DNA from 3 places in the Allobosea sp. 124 genome. Region 1 is predicted to be linked to each of the others. Evidence: predicted binding sites of a transcription regulator. Region 1 holds the regulator's gene; each other region holds the start of a gene.
The links. The regulator LexA, encoded in region 1, represses DNA repair genes until DNA is damaged. The targets are predictions, from matches to a motif close to TGTTCNNNNTGTGTTCNG.
Positions count from the first base shown of each region.

Region 2: a site for LexA is predicted at 1,562-1,579, ahead of C8D03_RS03960 (DNA recombination protein RmuC). Genes of this name have one in related genera too.
Region 3: a site for LexA is predicted at 1,361-1,378, ahead of ssb (single-stranded DNA-binding protein). Genes of this name have one in related genera too.

Region 1 is NZ_PZZM01000001.1:4,943,387-4,946,657, reverse strand. It holds gene C8D03_RS23395 (ComEC/Rec2 family competence protein) at 1-1,298, shown strand, start outside; gene lexA (transcriptional repressor LexA) at 1,292-2,017, opposite strand; gene C8D03_RS23385 (molybdopterin molybdotransferase MoeA) at 2,123-3,271, opposite strand, start outside.
Region 2 is NZ_PZZM01000001.1:832,879-836,149, forward strand. It holds gene fmt (methionyl-tRNA formyltransferase) at 1-819, opposite strand, end outside; gene def (peptide deformylase) at 915-1,493, opposite strand; gene C8D03_RS03960 (DNA recombination protein RmuC) at 1,612-2,796, shown strand; gene C8D03_RS03965 (OsmC family protein) at 2,797-3,271, opposite strand, start outside.
Region 3 is NZ_PZZM01000001.1:4,445,845-4,449,115, reverse strand. It holds gene C8D03_RS21160 (M20 family metallopeptidase) at 1-66, opposite strand, end outside; gene C8D03_RS21155 (VOC family protein) at 259-729, shown strand; gene ssb (single-stranded DNA-binding protein) at 740-1,276, opposite strand; gene C8D03_RS21145 (DinB family protein) at 1,440-2,012, opposite strand; gene C8D03_RS21140 (DUF2189 domain-containing protein) at 2,085-2,888, opposite strand; gene C8D03_RS21135 (MFS transporter) at 3,009-3,271, opposite strand, start outside.

The sequences.
Region 1 (3,271 bases):
GGGCGCTGCTCGCCCTCTCGCAGACGCTCGCCCTGCACTGGCAGGTCAAGAAGATCGCCGCCGTCGCCGCCATGGTCGGCGCCATCGGCTATTGCGTCTTCTCCGGCGCCGAGGTCGCGACCGTGCGCTCGCTGATCATGACGCTGGTCATACTCGGGGCGATCCTGGTCGACCGGCCGGCTCTGAGCATGCGTAATCTGGCGCTGGCGGCGATGATCGTGCTGCTGCGCGAGCCCGACGCGCTGCTCGGGCCGAGCTTCCAGATGTCCTTCGGCGCGGTGGCGGCCCTGATCGCCTTCGCTGAGCGTTGGGAGAACCGCACCCGTCCGCACCCGCCATCATTGCTGCCCTGGCCGCTGGGCCCACTCTGGATCGCCTCGGTCGGCGTCATCGTCACGACCCTGCTGGCGACCGCCGCGACAGCGCCCTTCGGCGCCTATCACTTCCAGACCTTCAATCCATTCGGTCTGCTCGGCAACGCGCTGGCACTGCCCTTCGTGTCGCTTTGCGTGATGCCGGCGGCGGTCTTTGGCGTGCTCGCCTATCCGTTCGGGCTCGATGCTCCGGCCTGGTGGCTGATGGGGTTCGCTTCGGACGTGGTCCTGAAGCTGGCGCACTGGGTCGCGACCATCGACCATTCGACGCTCGTCATCGCGGCCTTCGGCCCGGCCGCGCTCGCCTGCTTCGCCGCGACGCTGCTCTGGCTCACCCTCTGGACCACCAGACTGCGCCTGCTCGCGCTCCTGCCGCTCGTCGTCGGCGTCGCGGTCGCGGCCAAGCCCGAGCGACCCGACGTCCTGATCGAGCGTGACGGCTCGGGCATTGCCGTGCGCGGCAAGGACGGCCTGCTGGTCGTCGCCGGCAAGCCCAGCCGCTTCGTCCTGCAGCAATGGCTCACCGCCGACGGCGATGGCCGCAACCCCGACGACGCCAGCTTGCGACAGGCGGCTGCCTGCGATGATGCCGGCTGCGTCATCGCGACCAGGGACGGCCGCAGCATCGCTTATGCGCGCGACCGGCTCGCCATCATCGAGGACTGTCGCCGCGCCGATCTCGTCGTCACGCCGATCCCCTGGACCGCGCCTTGCGCCACGAAACTCGTCGACCGCACGGCGCTGGCCCGCGATGGCGCGACAGCGCTCATCCGCCGGGGAGGGGCATGGCGCAGCCACACGTCGGAACAGGGCTCCGGCGAGCGGCCCTGGAGCCGCCGGGTCGAGGCTCCAGCATCAGCGCCGGCCAGGCCGGCCGCCGCCCAGCCGGTGGACGATCCGGCCAATCCGGAACGGCTTCAGTAGCGCCGCATCAGGTTGACGAGCCGGCCCTGGATCTTGACCCGGTCCGGGCCGAGCACGCGCGTCTCATAGGCCGGGTTCGCCGCCTCCAGCGCGATCGAGGAGCCACGCTTGCGCAGCCGCTTCAGCGTCGCCTCCTCGTCGTCGATCAGGGCGACGATGATGTCGCCGGTATTGGCGCTGTCCTGCTTGCGGATCACCACCGTGTCGCCGTCGAGGATGCCGGCGTCGACCATCGAGTCGCCGCGGACTTCGAGCGCGAAATGCTCGCCCGCGCCCAGCATGTCGGCCGGCAGCGCGACGCTGTGGCTGCGGCTCTGGATCGCCGAGATCGGCGTGCCGGCCGCGATGCGGCCCATCACCGGAATCGCGATGGTCGTGCGGATGTCGTCGGAGGCCGTCTCGACCGGCCTGACCTTGCCGAGCCCGCTGTCCTTACCGAGACCGCCCTGGACGATCGACGGGCTGAAACGGCCCCGCGCGGTCGGCTGGCCGCCGGCACCGACGCCCTCGGGCAGCTTGATGATCTCGAGCGCGCGCGCCCGGTTCGGCAGCCGGCGGATGAAGCCGCGCTCCTCCAGCGCCATGATCAGGCGATGGATGCCGGATTTGGAGCGCAGGTCGAGCGCATCCTTCATCTCGTCGAAGGAAGGGGGGACGCCGCTTTCGCGCAGGCGTTCCTGGATGAAGCGAAGCAGTTCGAACTGTTTGCGTGTCAGCATGGTCCCCGCCGGCGCGATGATAGATGTAAGTGGGCGCAGATTCGAAACAAATCACGAACACCATACCCGTTCGCGTTGTGTTCCGCAAGCGCGCCTCGCCTTGCGTCAGCGCAGCCTGATGATGCGGCAGGGATCGCCTGTCCTGGCGGGCGCCGCGAAGGCGGGGCGGATCGCCAGCGCCTGTGCGCGTGACAGCAGGCCGAGCATGGAGGAATCCTGCCGCTCGAACGGCGTCGCCTGCCAGCCAGCTTCGGTCAAGGCAAGGTCGGAGCGCAGATAATCCTCGCGTTCGTCATTGGCCGGCATGTCGCGCCCGAGGATGCCGGGCTCGCTGCGGTCTCGCTCGGGCGCCGGCATGCCGAGCAGCGCCTCGATCAGCGGCACGACGAAGAGATGGCCGCAGACGATCGACGAGACCGGGTTGCCCGGCAGCCCTACCGCGACCATGCGGCCGAGCCGGCCGGTCATCATCGGCTTGCCCGGGCGCATCGCGATCTTCCAGAAACCGAGCGCCATGCCGGCTCGCGTCAGCGCCTCCTGCACCAGATCATGCGCGCCGACCGACGCACCGCCGAGCGTGATCAGCACATCCGCGCCGGCGGCCCGGGCTTGCTCGATCCGCGCGGCGAGGTCGGGATGGTTGTCGCGCGCGATGCCGAGATCGAGCGCCGTCGCACCTGCCTGCTCGACCAGCGCGGCGAGCGAGAAGCTGTTCGAGGCGACGATCTGGTCGGGCCCGACCGGATCGCCCGGCGAAACGAGTTCGTCGCCGGTGGCGAGGATCGCGACAAGCGGCTTGCGGCGCACCGAAAGCGTCGGATGGCCCGCCGCGGCGGCAAGGCCGAGTGCGGCGCTGTCGAGCTTGCGGCCGGCCTGCAGCAGCACATCGCCCGTGCCGAAGTCGAGCCCGGCCGCGCGGATGAACTTGCCTCTGGGGGCCCCCTCGCGCACGCGGATCGTGGCGGAGCCGACCCCGTCGGCATTCTCCTGGATCAGGATGGTGTCGGCGCCGTCGGGGATCGGTGCGCCGGTGAAGATGCGCACGGCCTCGCCCGGTGCGAGCGAACCGGCGAAGGAGCGTCCCGCGGCGGATTCGCCGGTCACGCGCAGGTCGCGTCCGGGCAAGAGATCGTCGGCCCGCGCCGCATAGCCGTCCATCGCGGAATTGGCGAAGGGGGGCTGCGTGCGCAGCGCCGCGATATCGCCCGCCAGCACGCGCCAGGCGCATTGCGCCAGCGGCAGGGTCTCGGCCGG
Region 2 (3,271 bases), 4.1 Mb from region 1:
GGCGACGGTGCCCTCGTCGTCGAGCAGCATGCCGGGTTCGGCCGCGCCGCCGGCAAGCGCCGTGCGCAGGATCTTGAGGCGCTCGGGACCCTTGCCCAGATCAACCTCGGCAAAGGCGCCCGGAAACGGGGCGAGCCCCCGCACCAGATCATGCACCTGCCTGGCCGGCCTGGCCCAGTTCAGCCTGGCCTCGGCATTGCCGATCTTGGCCGCATAAGTCACGCCCTCCTCCGGCTGCGGCGTGAAGCGCAAGGCCCCGCGCCCGAGCGCCGCCAGAGCGCGCACCATCAGATCAGCGCCAAGCGGGGCCAATTGGTCATGCAGGTCGCCCGCCGTCATGTCCGGGCCGATCTCCAGCCGCTCGACCATGGCGACGGGGCCAGTATCGAGCCCGGCTTCCATCTTCATGACGCAGACGCCGCTTTCGGCATCGCCCGCCATGACGGCGCGCTGGATCGGCGCCGCGCCGCGCCAGCGGGGCAGCAGCGAGGCATGCAGGTTGAGGCAGCCGAGTTCCGGCAGATCTAGGATCCCCTGGGGCAGGATCATGCCAAAGGCGACGACGACGGCGACGTCGGCCTCCTGGGAGGCGATCTGCGCGGCGACCTCGGCCGTCTTCAGCGTCGATGGCGTAAAGACCGGAATGCCGAAACGCTCGGCCGCCTTCTGCACCGGCGAGGGCTTGAGTTCCAGCCCGCGCCCGGCCTGGGCCGGCGCGCGCGTATAGCAGCTCACGACCTCGTAGCCCTGGCCGATGATCTCGGTGAGGGTCGGCACCGCGAAGTCGGGCGTACCCATGAAGATGACGCGCAAACTCATACGCTCGATGTTACCTCAAAATGCGTCGCCCCGGGCGACCGCAGGGAAACCCGGGCCCGCGTGCAAAAAGATGACCGCGCGCAAAACAGAAAAAGCTAGCCGTCGCGCCTGGCCTGTTTGGCGAAGCGCTTGGTGACGCGCTCGCGCTTGAGGCGCGAGAGATGGTCGATGAACAGCACGCCGTTGAGATGATCGATCTCGTGCTGCAGGCAGGTCGCGAGCAGCCCGTCGGCCGCGATCTCCTGCTGCTTGCCGTCGAGGTCGAGATAGCTGACCCTGACGGACGCCGGACGCTCGACCTCCTCGTAATATTCCGGAATCGAGAGGCAGCCTTCCTCGTAGATGCTGCGCTCCTCAGAGGACCAGGTGATCTGCGGGTTGATGAAAGCCATCGGATTGCGCGGCCGCGCATCGCGCTTCTCCTGGTCGGCCTCGACGCTCTCCTCGCCCTCGCTCTCCGCCTTGTCGCCCTCGGGAGCCTTGGCAACGTCGAGCGTCACCACGCGCCAGGGCACGCCGATCTGGATGGCCGCCAGGCCGATGCCCGGCGCGTCATACATCGTCTCGAACATGTCGGAGACGAGCGTGCGGATCTCGGGCGTGATCTCCTCGACCTGGGTCGAGACGAGGCGAAGCTGTGCATCGGGCAGGATGACGAGAGGGCGGATGGCCATGAAAGGGTTTCTGCGCAGGTTTTCGTGATGACCCGGCGACATAAGCCCTTGTGCGCAGCCGGTCAAACTGTTCCGCTTTCGTTCGAATTGATTCACCCGAATCGGTTAGGGTCTCGCCATGAAAGAGATCGCCTTCATCCTGCTCGACCGTCCGGTGACCTGGGCCGAGGCAGCCTTCGGCTTCGCGGGCCTCAGCGTCGCCCTGCTCATTCTTGTCGCCCTAAGTTCATGGCGCGGCAGCCGCAATCGCGCATTGGAGGCGGCGATCGCCGCCGAGCGGGCCCGCGAGATGGACGACAAGGTCGCCGAGATGAACCGGCTCCAGGCCGAGCTGACCGGGCGGATGCAGTCCATGGCCGAGATCCTCTCGACGCGGCAGGGCGACCTCGCGCGGCTGGTCGCCGACCGGATGGATGGCCTGCGCCAGCAGGTCGGCCAGGGTCTCGAACAGAATGTCCGCCAGACCTCCGAGAGCCTGGGCAAGCTGCAGGAGCGGCTGGCGGTGATCGATTCCGCCCAGAAGAACCTGACCAGCCTGACCTCGGAGGTCGTGACGCTTCGGGATGTGCTCTCCAACAAGCAGGCGCGCGGCGCCTATGGCCAGGGCCGGATGGAGGCGATCATCCGCGACGGGCTGCCGAGCGCGTTCTTTTCCTTCCAACCCCAGCTCTCCAATGGCAGGCGGCCCGACTGCATGGTGACCCTGCCCGGCGACGGGCGCGGCCTCGTGATCGACGCCAAGTTCCCGCTGGAGAGCTTCACGCAGCTTCGCGAGGCGCGAAGCGACGAGGCGCGCAAGGCTGCCGGGGCGCGCGTGCGCAATGATGTCGGCGTGCATGTGAAGGACATTGCCGAGCGCTATTTCCTGCCCGGCGAGACGCAGGACATGGCGCTGCTCTTCGTGCCCTCGGAATCGATCTATGCCGATCTGCACGAGCATTTCGACGACGTGATCCAGAAGGCGCACCGGGCCCGGATCATGATCGTCTCGCCCTCGCTGCTGGCGCTGGCGATCCAGCTCATGCAGTCGCTGGTGCGCGATGCCCGGATGCGCGAGGAGGCGCAGGTCATCCAGAGCGAGGTCGGCAAATTGCTGGCCGATGTCAGGCGGCTCGGCGAGCGGGCCGAGAAGCTCGAGCAGCATTTCCGCCAGGCGCAGGACGACGTCGCCGGCATCCGCACCTCTTCGGCCAAGATCGCCAGCCGCGGCGAGCGGATCGTGGCGCTCGACTTCGACGATGCGAAGGCCGAGCCGACACTGCCTTTCGCGCAGGGGCTGGCGTTGAAGAACGCAGCGGAGTGATCAGCCGACCGTGAGAGCCGCCGACAGCTCCGGCTTCACATTCAGCGTCTGGAAGACGACGCAGTAGCGCTCGGTGAGCTTCAGCAGGGTGTCGAGCTTCTCCTGCGGCGCGTCCGTCTCGACCTCGAAGGAGAGCCGGATCGCCTTGAAGCCTACGGCCGCATCCTTGGCGACGCCGAGCGTGCCGCGAAAATCGAGATCGCCCTCGGCGCGAACGATGCCCTTCTTCAGCTCGATCTCAAGCGCCGTCGCGACCGCCTTCAGGGTGACGCCGGCGCATGCGACCAGCGCCTCCAGCAGCATGTCGCCCGAGCACAGCTCGGCGCCGCTGCCGCCTGTCGCGGGATGCAGGCCGGCCAGCGCAATGGCGCGGCCGGTTTCGACCTTGCAGGCGATATGCTGGTCGTCCAGCTCGCCATGAGCCTTCAGCGTGACGATCGCCGCCTCGGGATCGGTGCGATAGGCATCCTTGAGG
Region 3 (3,271 bases), 500 kb from region 1:
ATGGGTGGGGCTCTCCAGCGCGAGCCAGACGGAGAGGGCGGAAACGGAAGGATCGATGCTGCTCATGATGCGCGGACCTTCGCCGGGAAGCCGGGCGCGAACAAGGACGCCGGGCGGCAGAGGCGCCCTGCCCTGATGGCATGACGCGGCCGGGCGTGGGATGCCGTGGCTTGACAAGCGCGGCCCAATACTAAACCATTCGGTTAATCAAAGAGGTGCGCGGCGCCCGCAGACGCCAGGGAGAGCAGCATGGCCAAGGTGCAGAAGATCACGCCGTTCCTGTGGTTCGACCATCAGGCCGAACAGGCCGTCGCATTCTATCTCTCGGTCTTTCCCAATGCCGAGGCGGGCCCGATGCTGCGTTGCGGCGACGCAGGGCCAGGGCCGAAAGGCAGCGTCCTGACCGCGTCCTTCACGCTCGAGGGCCTCACCTTCACCGCGCTCAACGGCGGGCCGTATCACAGCTTCACCGAGGCCGTGTCCTTCGTCGTGCATTGCGCGACCCAGGCGGAGGTCGACTACTTCTGGGAAAAGCTTGGCGATGGCGGGCGCTACGACCAGTGTTCCTGGCTCAAGGACAAGTTCGGCCTGTCCTGGCAGATCGTGCCCGACCGGCTGATGGAATTGCTGGGCGATGCCGATGGCGCCAAAGCCGCCCGCGTCATGCAGGCGATGATGCAGATGACCAGGATCGACATCGCCGCGCTGGAGCGCGCGGCGGCCGGGTGAAATCCCGCCCCTAGAACGGGATGTCGTCGTCGAGATGGCTGGAGGACGAGCGCCCGCCACCGCTGCCGCCCGCCATCGCCGGCTGGCGCGAGCCGCCGCCACCGCTCGCCGGACCCGAGCGGCCGAAGGACGAGCCCGAGGAACGATCCTCCATCGATCCGCCGCCCTCGCCATACTCGTCGGAACCGCCCTGCCCGCGGCTGTCGAGGATGGTCAGCTCGCCGCGGAAGCGCTGCAGCACGATCTCGGTCGTGTACTTCTCGACGCCCGACTGATCCTGCCATTTGCGGGTCTGGAGCTGGCCCTCGACATAGATCTTCGAGCCCTTCTTCAGATATTGCTCGGCGACCTTGGCGAGGTTCTCGTTGAAGATCACGACCGAGTGCCACTCGGTGCGCTCCTTCTTCTCGCCCGACTGCTTGTCGCGCCAGGTTTCGGAGGTGGCGATGCGCAGATTGACGACCGGCTCGCCCGAGCCGAGACGCCGGACCTCAGGATCGCGGCCGAGATTGCCGACCAGAATGACCTTGTTGACGCTACCAGCCATGAGAGGCTCCATTTCCTGCGCACATCGAAAACCGGCTCGACACCGGAGCCGGACCCTACCGGCTGACCGCGCCACTATCAATGATGTTCCTGTTTTGTTCAAGGGTCATTTGCGAGGTTGTCCCCTGCTTTCGCTGCTGCCGTGGTCGCGCCTTGCGGCAGGCTCAGGGCCTGCTCTCGTCCTCGCCCCAGACCATCGCCTCGGTCAGGCCGAGTGCCGCGAACTCATCGGCCCGCAAGCTCGCCTCGCCAGCTGAGAAGAACTCGTCGAGCTGCGGCGGCGCCACCATCGTGCCGCTGAGCATGGCATGGGCCTGGCCGCGATGATGCACCTGATGCTGGAACAGGTGCAGCAGCAGCCGGTCGAGCCGCTCGCGCTGGATTCGCGCGCCACGATGCACCTCGACCACGCGGGCAAGGCCCGCCCCGCCGGCAGCCTCGACAACAGCGATCAGGCGCCGGTCCATCGCCTCCTGCGCGGCCTGCAGGGCCGGAAGCGTCGCGCAAGGCTCCCGATCGGCCCAGGCCGCCGGCCCGAGCCGGCCGCCCTCCATGGCGTCGATATAGAAGCGGTCGATGATCAGGATGTGATTGAGCGTCGCGCGCAGGCTCGGGAAGAAACCCGTACGTTTCGCCACGAATTCGTCCGGTGACAGCAAGGCGCAGGCGCTCAGCAGCCGGTGGTTGGCCCAGAGGTTGTTGCAGGCCATGGCCCGGTACGGACGCAGCTCATCCATCGTCGTGATCTCCTTGACGGAGCACGTTATCACGGCCGGCCGGACGGTTTGCGGCAGCAGCGCGCCCGGCGCTCAGGCGGCCGGTTCGACCACGCGCCGGTAGAGATGCCAGGTCGCATGGCCGAGCACGGGCATGATGACGACGAGGCCCAGAAAGCCCGGCAGCATCGCGACCACGGAGAGCGCCGCGATCGCCGCCGCGAAGCCGAGCATCGGCACGGGGCTCGCCGCCACGGCGCGCACGCTGGTGATCATCGCGGTGATGAAGTCGACCTCGCGGTCGAGCAGCAGCGGGAAGGAGACCACCGTCAGCGAGAACAGGGCCGCGGCGAGGACCGCGCCGACGAGATTGCCGACGGCGAGGAACATCAGCCCCTCCGGCGTGGTCGCGATCACGCCCAGAAAGCCGCGGAAGCTGGCGAAGGACTGGAAGCCGAGGAACAGCGCGAGCAGCAGCCGGACCTGATAGAGCCACATCATCATCACGAACAGCGTGACGAAGGCCATCCAGCTCAGTTCGCGCTTGCCCTGCGCGAAGACGACGCCGAGCACCTTGCCCCAGGCGAGCGGCTCGCCGGCCTCGCGCCGGCGCGACACCTCATACAGGCCGACCGCGACGAAAGGGCCGATCAGCGCGAAGCCCGCCGCCAGCGGATAGGCGAGATAGGGCATGCCGAAGGTGGTCAGTGACAGCAGGATCGCCAGACCGGCGACTGCATAGATGCCGCCGAAGAAAAGGCCGAAGAGAGGTGCCGCCTGGAAATCCCGCAGGCCCGCGACGAAGGCCTCGACGACATCGTGCACGGCGATGCGGCGTACCACCGGATCGGGTCGCGGCGCATCCGCCGCCTCGGGATTCGGATACGGCTCCGTCATGGCATTCCCCCGGTTGCGCCTCCGGGCCTGGCCGGCCGGGAGGTGGCATTTTGCAACCATGCTAGCGCCGGTGGCCGGCGCTCACATTGGGCGAGATCAATTGCCGCAGCGGTATCGGCCTCAGTGCAGGGCTGCGCCTTGCATCTCCGTTCCGAGCTTCGGCAGGAACCAGGCGAGCAGGCCGATCGCCGGCAGGAACGAGCAAATCCGGTAAACCGCGTCGATGCCGATCTGGTCGGCGAGCTCGCCCAGCATCGCCGCAGCCACCCCGCCGAGGCCGAAGGACAGCCCGTAGAACAGCCCGCCGACCAGCCCGATGCGGCCGGGCATCAGCTCCATCGCGTAGATCAGGATCGCGGCGAAGGCGCTCGACATGATCACGT